One region of the Exiguobacterium sp. EF_C8 genome, then DNA from elsewhere that is predicted to be linked to it. Evidence: predicted binding sites of a transcription regulator. Region 1 holds the regulator's gene; the other holds the start of a gene.
What was found. The regulator LexA, encoded in region 1, represses DNA repair genes until DNA is damaged. The targets are predictions, from matches to a motif close to CGAACATATGTTCG.
Positions count from the first base shown of each region.

Region 2: ACY2IG_RS01960 (NUMOD4 domain-containing protein) is a predicted target of LexA. The motif match lies at 6,074-6,087, and genes of this name have one in related genera.

Region 1 is NZ_CM143264.1:1,139,310-1,147,368, reverse strand. Features, by position in the region: gene tkt (transketolase) at 1-200, opposite strand, end outside; gene ACY2IG_RS05915 (DUF896 domain-containing protein) at 497-733, opposite strand; gene ACY2IG_RS05910 (YneB family resolvase-like protein) at 847-1,500, opposite strand; gene yneA (cell division suppressor protein YneA) at 1,546-1,833, opposite strand; gene lexA (transcriptional repressor LexA) at 2,045-2,659, shown strand; gene ACY2IG_RS05895 (metal-binding protein) at 2,691-3,161, shown strand; gene ACY2IG_RS05890 (MIP/aquaporin family protein) at 3,347-4,048, shown strand; gene glpK (glycerol kinase GlpK) at 4,092-5,594, shown strand; gene ACY2IG_RS05880 (hypothetical protein) at 5,673-5,993, shown strand; gene dhaM (dihydroxyacetone kinase phosphoryl donor subunit DhaM) at 6,081-6,449, opposite strand; gene dhaL (dihydroxyacetone kinase subunit DhaL) at 6,442-7,044, opposite strand; gene dhaK (dihydroxyacetone kinase subunit DhaK) at 7,069-8,037, opposite strand.
Region 2 is NZ_CM143264.1:344,529-352,587, forward strand. Features, by position in the region: gene ACY2IG_RS01925 (copper resistance D family protein) at 1-524, shown strand, start outside; gene ACY2IG_RS01930 (acyltransferase family protein) at 577-2,370, opposite strand; gene ACY2IG_RS01935 (ATP-binding protein) at 2,507-2,668, opposite strand; gene ACY2IG_RS01940 (bifunctional transcriptional activator/DNA repair enzyme AdaA) at 2,970-4,013, shown strand; gene ACY2IG_RS01945 (DNA alkylation repair protein) at 4,010-5,056, shown strand; gene ACY2IG_RS01950 (GNAT family N-acetyltransferase) at 5,057-5,398, shown strand; gene ACY2IG_RS01955 (AAA family ATPase) at 5,436-6,014, opposite strand; gene ACY2IG_RS01960 (NUMOD4 domain-containing protein) at 6,147-6,674, shown strand; gene ACY2IG_RS01965 (methyl-accepting chemotaxis protein) at 6,722-8,059, opposite strand, start outside.

The sequences.
Region 1 (8,059 bases):
TGTCCGGCTGAAAGTACAAAACGGTCGCGGTTGAACCATTCTGGATTTTTAGGGTTGTGGTTCATATGATCCGCCCAAAGCGAGAATGCCATTGGCGCTGCTCCCATTGGCATACCTGGGTGACCCGAGTTCGCCTTTTGTACGGCATCAATCGATAAGGTACGAATCGTATTAATTGCTAATTGTTCTACTGTCGTCATGTTCGTCAAAACAATCATCCTCTCTCTTTTTCACAAATTCCTACTCATTTTAGCACACTCTTAAATGTGATACAACTTTTCTAAATAGTATGTCACATTAAAATGAATGCGCTATCTATAGCCGTTCTATCGACTCATACAGGATGCATGAATCCATGAAAGATCGCTATTAAGATGTATTGCTATCGTACAATGTTTCCTCATCTACTCACTCTAAACAAAAAAGATACTCGCTCTAAACAAAAAAGAGGTCCGCTTGACGCGAGACCTCTTTCTTCTATAAAAGAAACGAACGATTATTGTTTATTCCGTTCTTCTTCTTGTGCTTGTTTCAATTTCTCAGGTGTTACGTCCGTTCCCTCTTCATCGACGATTTTCATACCCATGAGTTGGTTTTTGAACGATCCACGGAATGCTGCGAGATACGCTGCACGTAATTCTTTTTGCTCTGCCGTTTCCGCTTCCGATAACGGCTCAACTTTTGATTTATTCGCTAATGCATTAATTCGATCTAATTGTTCTTGTGATAACATGGAATCCCTCTTTCTTTATGACTCAAACTTGAGTAGTTCAATTGTATTCTTACTGTAAAAGAGCTTATAAAAAAAAGCAAGTTAACCGCGTCAGTCGACGGGTTACTTGCTTCTCATTCCGGGCTAGGTGTCAGTTCGCGGTATTCAAGATATCGACGATTGACCGTTGCTTTTGAAATATCATGCCCCATCCCCCGCAAGGTGATGGCGATATCAGAAAACGTCAATCCGAGTTCTCGAAGACGTACAATTTCTTCGATCGGTACGTCTTTTCGACTACGTCCTGCGTTCTCTCCTTGGCGATTGAGATTTCGTTCCGGGCGAAAACCTTGTTCGACTGCTCGCCGCATGCCACGGGCGATTTTTGCATTATGCAGTTTCCGTTGGTATTCTTCCACGAGTGAGACGATCTCAAGGACCATCGCTTCTGCATCCGCAAGTTGATATTCTCCATCTGAATCAAGCGTCATCAAGCGGACCCCATGTTTTTTGAATGTATGCAAAATAGCGATTTTTGCATTCCCTCGACCAATCCGTGTATCATCCGTTACGAGGACCGCATCTACCGTATCGCGTGTCACATAATCAAGAACTGTTAGCATCCCTTCCCGATCAACATCATATCCACTCTCTTTTTCAGAGACGATATCTACGACATCAAACCCCTTTTGAGACGCAACCTTCGAAAGCTCCATCCGTTGGCGTTCAATCGAACTATCTTGTGCTTCTTTTTCGGTCGATACTCGACAATAAATCACGACCTTCATCGTACCTCACATCCCTGTTCGTTCTTTCACAACTTTTCCATTTTGTCATTGTTGTGCGATTGGTACAACGATTTTGCTTTTTGAGATGACATGTTTTGTCTCAACATCATTATTTTTGATCAACCAGTTGACGTATTCCTCATCTGACATCGAACCATCATTGTAGACTTCAGCAATTTGTTCGACTGTAGCGTTCTCATCGACCGTAACGGAAGCCGTCATCAATTGTGCTACCTTTTCATCTGGGCGTGGTGTGAGTAAAAAGATCACGAAGGCAATACTTAATGCATAGAAGAGAATAGAAAAAGCATGAGTACGAATCGTATGAATCATCATGAATCCCTCCAAATATGAAATGAATGAGTTAGAATAAACGTTCGCGGAACAATTGTTCGCATAATTCATAATAAACACAGAACCCGTGTTCGGTCAACACAAAATGTCGAACAATTGTTTGTACGCTCATTTGTTCTATGTTATAGTGAATTTAGAAACATATATTCTTACATTTCAAACTTCAATCCAGAAAGAGGTGGCAATTCGTATGCGGAAAATGTCTAAGCGCCAACAAGAGATTCTCGACTACATCGTCTCTGAAGTGAAACTGAAGGGGTATCCACCATCAGTTCGTGAAATCGGAGAAGCAGTCGGACTCGCGTCTAGCTCGACGGTACACGGTCATTTGGATCGACTCGAGAAACGGGGAATGATTCGCCGTGACCCGACGAAACCACGTGCGATTGAGATATTGCTTGATAAGCCTGAAGAAATCACGGAAGCTATCGTTCATGTTCCCGTCATCGGGAAAGTCACAGCTGGTCTTCCGATTACAGCGATTGAAAACATCGAAGAACAGTTCCCGCTCCCTGCACATTATGTAGGAAACGAAACGGTCTTCATGTTGACGATCGATGGTGAATCAATGATTAACGCAGGTATTCTTGACGGCGATCGCGTCATCGTACGCCAACAAAACACAGCAGAAAACGGAGAAATCGTCGTAGCTATGACCGAAGATAGCGAAGCGACGGTGAAACGGTTCTTCTTAGAAGATCAACAGGTACGTCTACAACCAGAAAATGACTCGATGGATCCGATGTATTTCGATAATGTCTCCATTCTTGGTAAGGTAATCGGCGTGTATCGGACGATTCATTGACGGAGGGACCAGTTACGACTGGTCTTTTTTCATGCCTTCAGGAAATGTACATGATACCGTCAATACCGTCGCACTGACGGGTTACGTTGCGTATTCGGTCGCAACGCAACAAACGGATTGGTTACCGACTGCCATCGGTATCGCTGTCGGTACGCTTTGGTTGTCACCTGACCTCGATTTAAAGTCAGAACCGTATTATCGCTTTGGACCATTTCGAGTCCTGTGGATGCCTTATGTGAAGATCATGCCCCACCGCTCGATCTGGTCACACGGATTGATCATTGGGGATGTCATCCGACTCCTTTATAGTGCTGCACTTGTGATTCCCTTATTATTTCTCAGCTTGTATTTTCAAGTCATCGCGTCAGAGACCATTGATTCCTGGTTCGCTTCCCTACCCGCTTTTGTCATTGGTATCATGGTGGCGAGTACAATTCATATCCTACTAGATTATTCCAGTAGTTGGTTTCGACCTAAAAAAAGAAAAAAGCGTCGTCGTTAACACCTCTTTTGCTTGCTTGCAGGCAAAAGAGGTGTTTTCTTATCCAATTTTTCGTATCTTTAAACATTAAAATAAAAAATTTCCATTCCTATATTTCAATTATATGTATTGAAAACGTTATCAAATCGGAGTAATTTAAAGTAGAAAGACCATTATTTGCTTTAATCCAAAGGGAGGGTTTTTGCATGAATAACTTTGTATTGGAAATGATCGGTACGATGATCCTCATTCTGCTCGGGGATGGTGTCGTCGCCGGTGTCGTCTTGAGAAAGACGAAGTCCGAAAACAGCGGATGGATTGTCATCACGTTCGCTTGGGGTCTTGCCGTCATGACAGGAGCATTCGTCGCTGCTGAGAGTGGAGCGCACTTGAACCCTGCTTTAACAATTGCACTTGCTTTAAACTCTGATTTACCGTGGGCAGACGTTCCTGTCTATATTGCCGGACAACTTGTCGGAGCTTTCATCGGCGCCATTCTCGTTTGGCTTCATTACATGAAACATTTTGAAGCGACTGATGATCAAGCTGCAAAACTCGGTGTGTTCGCAACAGGTCCAGCGATTCGCCATACGCCGTCGAACTTGATTTCTGAAATCATCGGGACATTCGTTCTCGTCTTCGGTATCTTGGCGCTCGGTTTAACGACATTCGGTGACGGCTTAAAACCACTTATCGTCGGTTTACTCGTCGTCGTCATCGGTCTATCACTTGGTGGTACAACAGGATATGCCATCAACCCGGCCCGTGACCTTGGACCGCGTATCGCACATGCTATCTTACCGATTCCGAATAAAGGGTCATCTGACTGGGGCTACTCATGGATTCCAGTTGTTGGTCCAATCATCGGCGGAGCGCTTGCCGTGTTCATCTATCAATTGATCTACTAAGATCACGTTTCACAAACACATACCGCTCAAGGGGGATTTCGAAATGGAAAACAAGTATATCCTAGCACTCGACCAAGGTACGACAAGCTCACGTGCGATCATCTTCGATCACGACGGGAAAATCGTCAACTCGGCACAACGGGAATTCAAGCAATACTTCCCGCAACCAGGCTGGGTCGAGCACGATGCAAACGAAATCTGGGGTTCGATTCTTGCTGTTATGGCTGAAGCACTCGGAACAGCAGATATCAAACCTGAGCAAATCGCCGGAATCGGAATCACGAACCAACGTGAAACGACAGTGGTCTGGAACAAAGAAACAGGTAAACCGGTTTATCACGCGCTCGTTTGGCAATCACGTCAAACGTCTGGTATCTGTGACGACTTAAAAGAACAAGGTTTGAATCAGAAGTTCCGTGATAAAACAGGACTTTTGATTGATGCCTACTTCTCTGGTACGAAAGTCAAATGGATTCTCGACAATGTCGAAGGCGCACGTGAGCAAGCAGAGAACGGTGAATTACTCTTCGGTACGATTGATACGTGGCTCGTTTGGAAATTGTCTGGTGGAAAAACGCATATCACGGATTACACGAACGCTTCACGGACATTGATGTACAACATCTATGAGCAAAAATGGGATGAAGAGTTGCTCGATATCCTCGGTGTTCCTGCATCAATGTTACCAGAAGTTCGTCAATCGAGTGAAGTCTACGACAAAACAGTACCATATCACTTCTTCGGTTACGAAGTGCCAATCGCTGGGATCGCTGGTGACCAACAAGCTGCACTCTTTGGTCAAACGTGTTTTGAAGAAGGTGAAGGAAAGAACACATACGGAACAGGTTGTTTCATGCTCATGAACACAGGTGAGAAAGCCGTTTCTTCTGACCACGGACTCTTGACGACAATTGCTTGGGGCGTTGATGGAAAAGTCGAATATGCGCTCGAAGGCTCTATCTTCGTCGCCGGTTCTGCAATCCAGTGGCTCCGCGATGGACTCCGTATGTTGAAACACGCGAAAGATTCAGAAGGCTATGCAACGAAAGTCGATTCAACAGACGGTGTTTACGTCGTTCCTGCTTTTGTCGGTCTTGGTGCACCGTATTGGGATTCAGATGTTCGTGGGGCGATCTTCGGATTAACACGCGGAACAGATAAAGAGCACTTCGTTCGGGCAACGCTTGAATCACTCGCTTATCAAACACGCGACGTGTTGACAGCGATGGAACAAGATTCTGGAATCGAACTGAAAACACTTCGTGTCGACGGTGGTGCTGTAGCCAATAACTTCTTGATGCAGTTCCAATCGGACATCCTCGGCGTTCCTGTCGATCGTCCAGAAATCAACGAAACGACAGCACTCGGTGCAGCATATCTTGCTGGATTAGCCGTCGGTTACTGGAAAGATAAAGCGGAAATCAAACAACAATGGAAGCTCGATCATCAGTTTAAACCAGAGATGAAAGAAGACGATCGTGAACAACGCTATGCTGGATGGCAAAAAGCAGTGGAAGCGACAATGGTCTTTAAACCATCGAAATAAGTTAATTAATAACCCGATCCCTTTTACAGAGGGACCGGGTTTTTGATATCTTATAGAAAATATAGCGTGAGGTGCCTCATGAATACCATTTATTCTGATCAACAGCTAAAAGAATACATTCAGTTCGCGCTTGATGGCAACATCACGCATGAAGAACTGGCAGATTGGTGTTACCGGTATATGATCAATGTCTACCATAATGATTATTATCATCTTGCAACTGACGGACGTGGAACTTATCCATTAAGTGAACAAGCGACTGAAGTAGCAAACGATATCGATGCACAATGGGATCTCTATCTTTATAACACGTATTCTTTGGATGCATTACAAACACTTGATTTAGCTACAGTTTGCTTACCTAGAGAGTGGTTAGAAGAGTGGCTCCGGTCGTTTTGATTCATCAGAGTCTCTACTAAGTTTTAATATGAATAGAAGTAATTGAAATAAATCCTCCTCGCCTATTCGCGATGGGGGATTTATTACTTATTTGCCAAACTCTTTTTTTAATCCGTCTTCAATCTCATCAACAGATTTCGATTGACCGCTAAGGACTGCCGCTAAAAACGCACCTTCGACGAGTGGTGCGTCGATAAAACGTACCGTCCGTTCGCCACTGTATAATTCAAGTGCTAATTCTGTGTTCATCGTCGCAGAACCAATATCCGTTAAGACGACTCCATCGTCGTCTAGTGTATTCAGTGTTTCTTCGATTCGTGTCGCGTCTGTTCCAATGCTACCATCTTCAAGACCGGCTGCTACTAAGACTGGCGTATCCGGTGCCATCTCTGCCAACAGTTCTTTCAGCCCAGCCGCGAGTTTTTCACTATGAGAAACAAGTACAAGATTAACCATGAAGCACCTCCGCAATTTCGCTGAGTAGCAAAGCACTCGATAAACTACCTGGGTCCTGTACGCCTTCCGTCGCTTCACCGAAGTAGGACGCGCGCCCTTTCGTTGCGATACGCGCTTTTGTATCAGCAAGTGCTTGATCGATTGCAGCTTTCAAGTCCCCTTCTTGCGAGAGCGCTTCTTGGAACGGTGTCCAGATATCGACCATCGTCTTTTGACCGAATTCCGATTTCCCACGCGATTTGATCCCTTCCGTCGCTTCGCGGAAAGCGTCTGCAAGATCCGCACCTTCGACTTCTGTTTTCCCTTTGAATGCACCGGCGAACTTAACGAATGCTGTCCCGTATAAAGGACCGGATGCCCCACCAATCGTTTTGATCAGCGTCATCCCGACTTCTTTGGATAAAGCTCCTAAATCCTCATATTCGCCGTGTTCTTCTAGCGTCTTCTGGACTGCTTGGAAGCCACGCGACATGTTAATTCCATGATCTCCATCACCAATTTCCCGGTCAAGGTCCGTCAATTCATCCTTATGCTGTTCGATCTGTTCCGCTGCTTTGAGGAGCGCGCTTTGCAACTGTTCCGTCGTCAACTTCATGTTTTTACACCCCGTTTATTTGAATTAGAATCCAATCGCTTTCGTTTCTGCATCGAGATATCCGAGCAGTTCATCATCCACTGGTAAGAGCGTGATTGAGAACCCGTGCATCTCAAGCGATGTCATATAGTTTCCAACGAATGAGCGGGCAATCTCGTAACCATGCGCCTCAAGTTCTTCCGCGACATATTTATACGTGATGTACAGTTCGGATTCTGGTGTTCCGCCCATCCCATTCACCATGACGGCGACTTTTTTGTCTGGTACTTCTTTCGTCAAACGATCGAGCAACTCTTTGACGATCGCATCAACGGAAGCGACTGCTTTTCGTTCAAGTCCTTTTTCACCGTGGATCCCGATTCCGATCTCCATCTCGTCATCATGCAACTCAAAGCCTGGCTTGCCGCTCTCCGGCATGTAACATGGTGAGAGTGCCATTCCAATCGAACGAACGCCCTTGATGACTTTTTCCGCAACTGCTTTGACTTCACTTAGTGATTTTCCTTCTGCCGCTGCAGCACCGGCAATCTTATGGACGAAGACAGTTCCTGCGACCCCACGACGATCCTCTTCCTTTTTGATCGCGATGTCATCATTAACGACGACCGTATCAACTTCAATATCCTCGAGTTCAGCAAGTTCCTTCGCCATATCGAAGTTCATGACGTCACCTGAATAGTTCTTGACGACGAGTAGGACACCTTTTCCCCCATGAGCTGCCTTGATGCCTTCAAGCACCATGTCGGGTGTCGGTGAAGTGAACACTTCCCCACAAACAGCCGCAGCAAGCATACCGTCCCCGACGAATCCAGCGTGTGCCGGTTCGTGACCGCTTCCCCCACCAGAGACAAGACCGACTTTTCCGTCCAGTGGTACTTTCCGCGCAACGACGTTAACACCTTCGACTTTTTTATACAAATCAGGGTGAGCAAGTACGAGTCCGTCGACCATGTCTGAAACGAACCGGTTTGAATCTTTCATTAATTTGTGCATGAAAAACGCTCCTTTACCTAAC
Region 2 (8,059 bases), 790 kb from region 1:
TAGCTGTTGGTGCCCGTTCGACCGAGCATTGGTCCGCCTTTTTAAACTGGTTCAGTCCGTTTGCTCGGATTGCTTTTACCGGTGTCATCCTGTCAGGTCTGTTGCTGATGCAACTGGCGATTCCGCTTGAACGTTATCCGAATCTATGGGGCGTGCCATACGGTCAAGCCATGTTGCTGAAGCATCTTTTGTTGTTACCGCTTTTATTCTACGCCTTTTGTAATGGCACACTTGTCCGGCGTCGGTTACGTTTTGACTCGACATACGATCCACGTCCGTTACTTCGAATGGAGAGTATCATTTTAATACTTCTGTTCATGGCAAGTGCATCACTCAGTCGTTTGGAACAACCCACGTTAGGTCAACTTCCGACCAGTGGTCCAGCAGGGGACGGATGGGTCTTGATGATGGGGATTGCCACCTTACCACTGCTCTTACTCGGATTCAGGCGACATGCAGTGGGTGTCTTGCTGAGCCTTCTTAGTGTCAGTCTGATCTACCTGGGACTACTTGCGACAGGGTGAACACAAAAAAAACAAGGTAGCGGATAGTTCCGCTACCTTGTTTGTCGTGATTTTATTTTGTCGAAACGGCGCAATTCGTTGCTTTCGCAAGAATCTTCGAATAGGCCCGGGCGCCCTTAATATTCAAATGAACACCATCCGCTTCAAAATAAGATGGGTGTTTGATAGCAGTGGCATGCCAGTCGATCAGTTCGACCCGTTTCCGCTTTGATGCCTCTCGTAACATCTGATTGACTTCTGCTTCCCACGGGCGTGGCACCCGTGCTGTGACGAGATAGACGTGATCGGCATTTGCAAATTGGTCGAGTAAGCTATTCAACTGATCTTTGCGGAAGCTGCCGTTCGTTCCAAGATGGAGGATGACTTGGCGTCCATGTTGATTGTACGACGCATACTGCTCACTTAGCGGAATCGCTTCTCGTAGCTGTCGACCGAGTTTCGCATCAATCGTCAGTTGTTTGAGTGTACTGCCGAGATAATCTTCGACACCGAGCAGGACGGAGTCACCAATCGCAAGCGTCGGTCGACAAATTTTTCGTTGATCAGGTTTTGCTTTCGGTGTCGTCGGTTTGAGGACCGGTTTCGGTTTTTCTTTTGGCGCCGCTATCTTATGGAAGGCGGGTTCTGGCTTCGGTGTATCGGAAACAGCAAGAATCGATAAGTTACCAATGAAGCTGACGATAAGGATCGTCAACACGGCAACACTCGCCCACTGTACCGTTGAGAACTGACGTAACTGTTGCGGATGTAGCGATAAACGCTTCAAGTAACCAGACAATCCGTGTTGACGAATCGGACGCTCGATGAAGCGATACGACGCTTCTGTTAACGCAACAAGAATAACTATGATCAATATAGTCCGTAGTACCGAGAATGTTCCAATTTGCTCGACCGGTGTCAGCAACGTGATGACGGGAAAATGCCATAGATATAAGCCGTACGACCGTTTGCCGATCGCAATAAGTGATGGATGCGCAAACCAACGACTCCAAATCGACGCCGGATGGGCGATCGTAGCAATCAATAGGGCGGCAAGGAGCGAAACGATGAAAAAGCCACCGCGGTATAAAAAGCTTCCGAACTCACTCGTGACAACCATCAGTAAAAGTAAGAGTGGCAACGTGACAGCACCTGTTTGATTCAACAATCGAACACCACGTTTTGGGATATCAATCTTAAAGCGGGTCGGTTGCCACGCGAACGCGAGCAAGCTCCCGATCAATAAGGCGAATAATCGTGTATCGGTACCGTAGTAGACACGACTCGGATCCTCACCCGGTGTGAATTGAATCGCCATCGCGAGCACGGATGCGCCGATCGCGACACCAATCAATTGAAGGAACAGGCGACGATTTTTCATGCCGAACCAAAGTAGGATCGGGAATAGCAGGTAGAACTGTTCTTCGATCGCGAGCGACCAAAGGTTTTGAATCGGTGACGGTTTCCCGAACGACTCGAAATACGAAACGTCATGGAAGATATACCACCAGTTCGTTCCGTAAATAAGCGCAAAGGCACTATCTTGACGAACTGTATGCAATAGCTCGCGTTCAAAGACGGTTACATATCCGAGAACGAGTAACAGCATGACGAATAGAGCTGGGAACAAACGACGGAAACGATGAATCCAAAACCGTTTCAAATCGAGGCGCCCGGTCGTTTGCCACTCGCGTAACAAAAGACCAGTAATCAGGTAACCGGATAGGACGAAAAAGAGATCAACACCGAGGAAACCACCAGAGAAGAATGAAACAGATAAGTGGTAGAGAATGACAGACAGGACAGCGAAAGCGCGTAAGCCGTCAAGCCCTGGCATATATGTAATCGAACGAGACGAGGATTTCATAAGACACGAACAACTCCTTTAAAACGACAACTAATTTCTAACAGTCTTTAGTGTATCGAATTCCAATTTCAAAGAAGTGTCTAAGAAGTAACAACCTAGCCCAAAAAAGTACCCGACGAGAGCATCGGATGCTGACTTACGAATGACGCGGAAAACGACACGTGACGGAAAAGCGGTTGTCTGCTGAAGTGAGCTGGACACTTCCGTGATGGCGCGCCATGATTTGTTGAACAATCGACAGACCGATACCGGAACCGCCGGAAGAACGCGATGCGTCAGACGTTCCGAACGGCGTCAATCACGCGTTTAGTTCCTCTAGCGTATAGATCGTTTCAATCGCATTCGAGCAAATCAGTTGGATGCCTTGTGCTCCTTCTTTGATTGAAATCCGAAGATCACCGATTCCGTGAAGTGTTTCTTTTAAAGAAATCTAACATGAAAACCCTACTTTCCGTTGAGTATAGCATGTAGTATGAACGTCGTCCCTTTCGAAAACAGGAGGAGAATTCTTAACTGAATCTTAAACATATCAATGCCTGATTTTCGGCGACATCGTAACTGGACAAGCCGTTATACTAGAGACAAAGGAGGGGAAAGCGATGGAACACCACACGTATTATGAAGCACTCGTTCGACGAGACGCGACGTACGAAGGAACGTTTTTTGTCGGGGTCAAGACGACCGGTATTTTTTGCCGTCCGACGTGTCCAGCGCGAAAACCGAAGGAGGAGAACTGTGAGTTTTTCGAGACGGCGCAAGAGGCATTGCTTGCCTCTTATCGACCGTGCAGACGGTGTCATCCGCTCGCTTATCCCGGCGATCACGGTACGATTCAACGCTTGATCGAAGCAGTCGAGGCGGAACCAGATAAACGGTTTAAAGAAGCCGATTTCCGAGCACTTGGTTTGGACGAATCAACAGCACGGCGCCAGTTCAAGAAACGATTCGGGATGACGTTCGTTGCCTATGCTCGGGCACGGCGGATGGGGTTAGCGATGAAAGAGATTCGGACTGGGAAGCCGGTCATCGAAGGACAGTTAGTAGGAGGCTATGAATCAAGCAGCGGTTTTCGTGAAGCGTCAGCACGGATGCTCGGGGAAGCACCGTCACGTTTTGACGGACAGGTCTTGCGCGCGAAATGGCTCGATACACCACTCGGTTCGATGCTTGCGATTGCTGATGAACAACACTTGCATCTCCTTGAATTCGTCGATCGACGGGGACTTGAGCGGGAAATTGAACAATTGCGTCAAAAAGCGCGTGCCGTCATCGTGCCTGGGGAGTCACCCATCTTTGAACAGATTGAAGGGGAGCTCCGTCGTTACTTCAAAGGAGAACCGGTCTTGTTTCAGACGCCACTGATGCGGTACGGAACGCCCTTTCAACGCCGCGTCTGGGAAGAACTTGAACGGATTCCGAGTGGCGAGACGATCTCGTATCAGGAACTGGCCATCCGAATTGGTCAACCAACCGCTGTTCGCGCTGTCGCACGAGCCAACGGAACAAATCAACTAGCAATCATCATTCCATGTCATCGGGTCATTCGAACGAATGGGGATTTAGGTGGATACGCCGGGGGACTTGCACGCAAGGAAACATTGCTCAAACTGGAGCGTACAAAGAGAGGACTGGATGTAGGATGAGTTTGATTAAAGATGTGTTTTCACCGAGTTGGCTCGATGGCTTAGGAGAAGCGGTCGATGTATCAGATTTTCGCAGACGAGTCGAACGGGAGGACTGGGAAGAGCTTGCGTTTAAACAACGCGTCCGTCGTGTTGCGGAGACACTAGAATCCGTCCTGCCACCGTTTCCGGACTCGATCGGGGAGCTGGAACGACTCGCACCGCAGTTTACTGGATTACCAGGGATCGTTTTTCCCGAGTATGTCGAACGGACAGCAACACTCGTTGACTGGAAGCTTGCGTTAGAGACACTCGTTAAATTGACGCCGTATTCGACGTCTGAGTTCGCTGTCCGGCGTTTTCTACTCGCTGATCAAGAGCGTTATCTCGAGCAAGCACTCATGTGGGCAACATCAGACGATGAACATGTTCGGCGCTTAGCGTCGGAAGGGACACGACCGCGTCTGCCATGGGGACAAGCGATTCCGAGTCTGATTGCTGATCCGCGACCGGCGTTACCGGTTCTTGACGCGTTACTACAGGATCCGTCACTCTACGTCCGAAAAAGTGTCGCCAATCACTTGAACGATATTTCAAAGACACATCCGGAATATCTGATTGAGCGGATCGAACGTCACTTAGGAACAGATCCGAACACGGACTGGATTTTGCGCCACGCCTCCCGGACGTTACTCAAACGCGGAAATCCAGAAGTCTTACAGTTATTCGGACACGTTACGCAAGGGGAGGTCGAGATTACAAATTTAGTCGTCTCGCCGGTTACGATTGGTGGAGAGCTTGATTTCTCGTTCACTGTGACGAGTTCAGTTCCACAACGTTTACGCTTGGAGTACGCGATCGATTACGTCAAACAACGCAGAACGAGTCGGAAGGTGTTTCAACTGCGGGAGCGGGAAGTTAAAGGTGTCTTACAAGTCGAAAGACGCCAATCGTTTCGGAACATGACGACGCGTGTCCATTATCCTGGTACACACACATTGACGATTTTGATTAATGGAGAGGCTTACGCGACAGCAACGTTTGAGGTCGAGGAGGAGAGCTGAATGCAAGGACGGCATCCGGATTTTAAAACGTCACGATTATTTGTTGAAGCAACGGATGAAGAATCGGGTTGTAAGTGGACGTTGCATGCGATACGTGAGAAAACGATCGTTGGAACGATTATTTTTACATGGGATGATTCAATCGGAAGCCTGCGATATACGTCAAATGATGAAGACGATCAGCACGGGTACATCACGGAAGCTTTGACATCGATTTTGCCTTATCTCGCACGGACGTTATTACTGAAGCGTGTCTATAGTGAAGCGGGCAGTGACACGGTCTGGCGTCGGAACGGATTTCAGTTGCAGGCGAATCGATATGCACGCGAACTTCATCATTAGAGCCCCGTCTGCTGAGCAGAACGGGGCTTATTTGTGATTAGACCGTTGTTTTCGACCAGTTGAAATGGTCGCAAATCGCTTCAGCGCTTTCACGCGCACTTAACTGTTCCGTATCAAGAAAGAGATAATTGACGTCCGGCAATTCGCCTGGTAGCGAGCGTGTCCGGTATCCGTCCGCCGTCTCGCGTAAGTCTTGTTCAGAAGCGGCGAGGTCACGCTTCGTTACTTTGTGCGTCAATCGGTTTTCGGTCGTGTTCCGGTGCAGACGGGTCGCGACCGGCGCATCCAGTTCAACGATATAGACGTCAGCACCTGCTTGTTCGAACAACTCAACCGTTTCTTCGATGAACTCGAGACCACCACCTTCGACGCCAAATAGACAGAGGAATGTAAACAGGACACCTTCGAGCGAACTGTTCGCCATTTCCTTGAACATCTCGCGCCGAATCGTATCTTTTAAGCGGTGATGGGCGGGTTCAGAGAAATCAAAATAAGGCAATAACAAGTCGATCGTCTGGTGGTTATGGAAGACTTTCATCTCCGTCAACCGTTCGATTTCCTGACCAATCGTCATCTTTCCGACTGCTTGGGGACCAAGTAACAAAACAAATTTCATGGACGAACCTCATTTCCTTTTTCTGCTAAGAATAGCACATTCCGATGAGTGACATCACTAGAACGTTTGTTCGTAATTTGGTATAATTCAGGTATGAAGTCCCGTCGTGTCCTTGTCTGAAGGAGGACAACTATGCAAGAGCAATGGAAGGCCGTCATCGGCTATGTAGGTATATATGAAGTCTCGTCACTTGGTCGCGTAAGGTCGCTTGATCGGACAATCGTGACGTGTCGCGGCGTCCGACAACGCCGAAAAGGTGTCTTGCTTCGACCGCGGCTCAATCGAGAAGGATATCGGAAAGTCACGCTCTATCAACGGGGGCGAGGAGAACGAGTGCAGGTTGGTCTACTCGTTGCGCAAGCTTTTCTGACGGTTGACGTCACGGAAGCGCGACTCGTTCGACGCAACGGTAAACGAGCTGACGATCAGTTATCGAACTTGGACGTGTTGCCTTCATTTGATCAGCAGTATACCGAACTACTTGGTGAGTTTGATCTCTTATTAGAACAACATGTGACACTGTCATCATTCCAGATTCGAGCGATTCGCGCCCAATATGAAAAAGGGAAGACGATTCGTCAACTGGCGGAGCAGTATCAGGTGACGGAGAACCGGATTCGCAATATCATCGATAAAAAGGAAGCACGTTATATCGGCTGAGAACAGAGGAAAAGAGCGCTTGCCAGGAATGGCAGGTGCTCTTTTTGTTAAGACGACGATTCGCTCGAGCGAACGGTCTGTTGCAACGAACTGATCCGTGACTCGAGTACCGCGCTATGTGTCTTCAATTCCGTTTGCTGAATGACGTGGTGTTGCATTTGATCCCCGAGCACCTGGCTGTAGGACGAGAGCTCTGACATCAACTTTTGGACAGATTGTAGATGCTGTTGCATATTCGACTGGACTTCTGCGACGATTTGACGTTGGTGTTCAACGGTCCCCAGTGTCGTCTCGATCGTCGTCGCTTCAGTCAGCATCTGTTGCAAGTGCTCCGTTGCCGTCTCAAGCTGTTGTGACGTCGAGAGAAACCGTTCCGTCATCTGCGAGAGCGCTTGTTCGACTTGATTGAGCCCTGTCGTCCACGTCTGATTGACCTGACGGATGTGGCCCGTACTCGTCCGGATATCGATCGCTAGTCTTTCGACTTCCTTGGCCACGACCGTGAAGCCACGACCGGCTTCGCCGGCACGAGTTGCCTCGATCAGCGCATTTAGCGATAGGCGGCGCGTCTCTTCAGCGACACGCTGGATGTGGGAAATTGAGGTCTCCATCTGCTGCTGTAGATGTGAGGTCTGTTGCAAGATTTGCTCTGTCGTCGCGGATTGTTCCTTCAGCAAGTAGCTTTCTTGTTGTAATGTCCCAAGTGTCGTGTGATTCGTCTGAACAGTCTGTTGAAAACGAGTTACGGCACGTTGGCTGTTCAGAAGTGTCGTTTGCATTTCGCTTAACGCATCGTGTCCTTGGGCAGCCAAACGTGTGGAGGCGATGATCGTCTGATTCATCTGCGTCGATTGCGCAAGTAAGGAACCGGCGACTTCATCGACGGCATGCACCGATTCATCCATCGCGGATAAATGCGATGAAAAGTGGGGCTGGACGGATTCAAGTTCCTGACTGGCTTGTTGCATCTCGACCGTCAAATCCCCAATCTGTTGCATCAATTGATTGTATTGAAACGTGAGCTGTTGTAACTCAAAGGTCGTCGTCTTAAGTGTTAACGGACGATACGATCGCTTCGCATGGGCTTCTTCAATCTGTAGAGCGAGTTTCGATAACGGTGCTAGTTGTCGTTGAATTCGCCAGCGGATCAAGAGGCTGATGCTGACAAGTGTGATCACGCTCACCCAGATGAGTGTCCAAGCTAAATCTCGAGCAGGAGCGATTAATTTATCGCGATCGGTCGTCAGCAAGATGACGTCATCAAGTTCCGGAATCGTCATCGCGACAAGAAACTGGTCTTGATTTGAAAAGGCATATGTACGAGCTGTTTTTAAATGCTGTAGTAGTTGTTTCCGTTTTGCTGGGTCGAGTGTCAACGGTCGGAA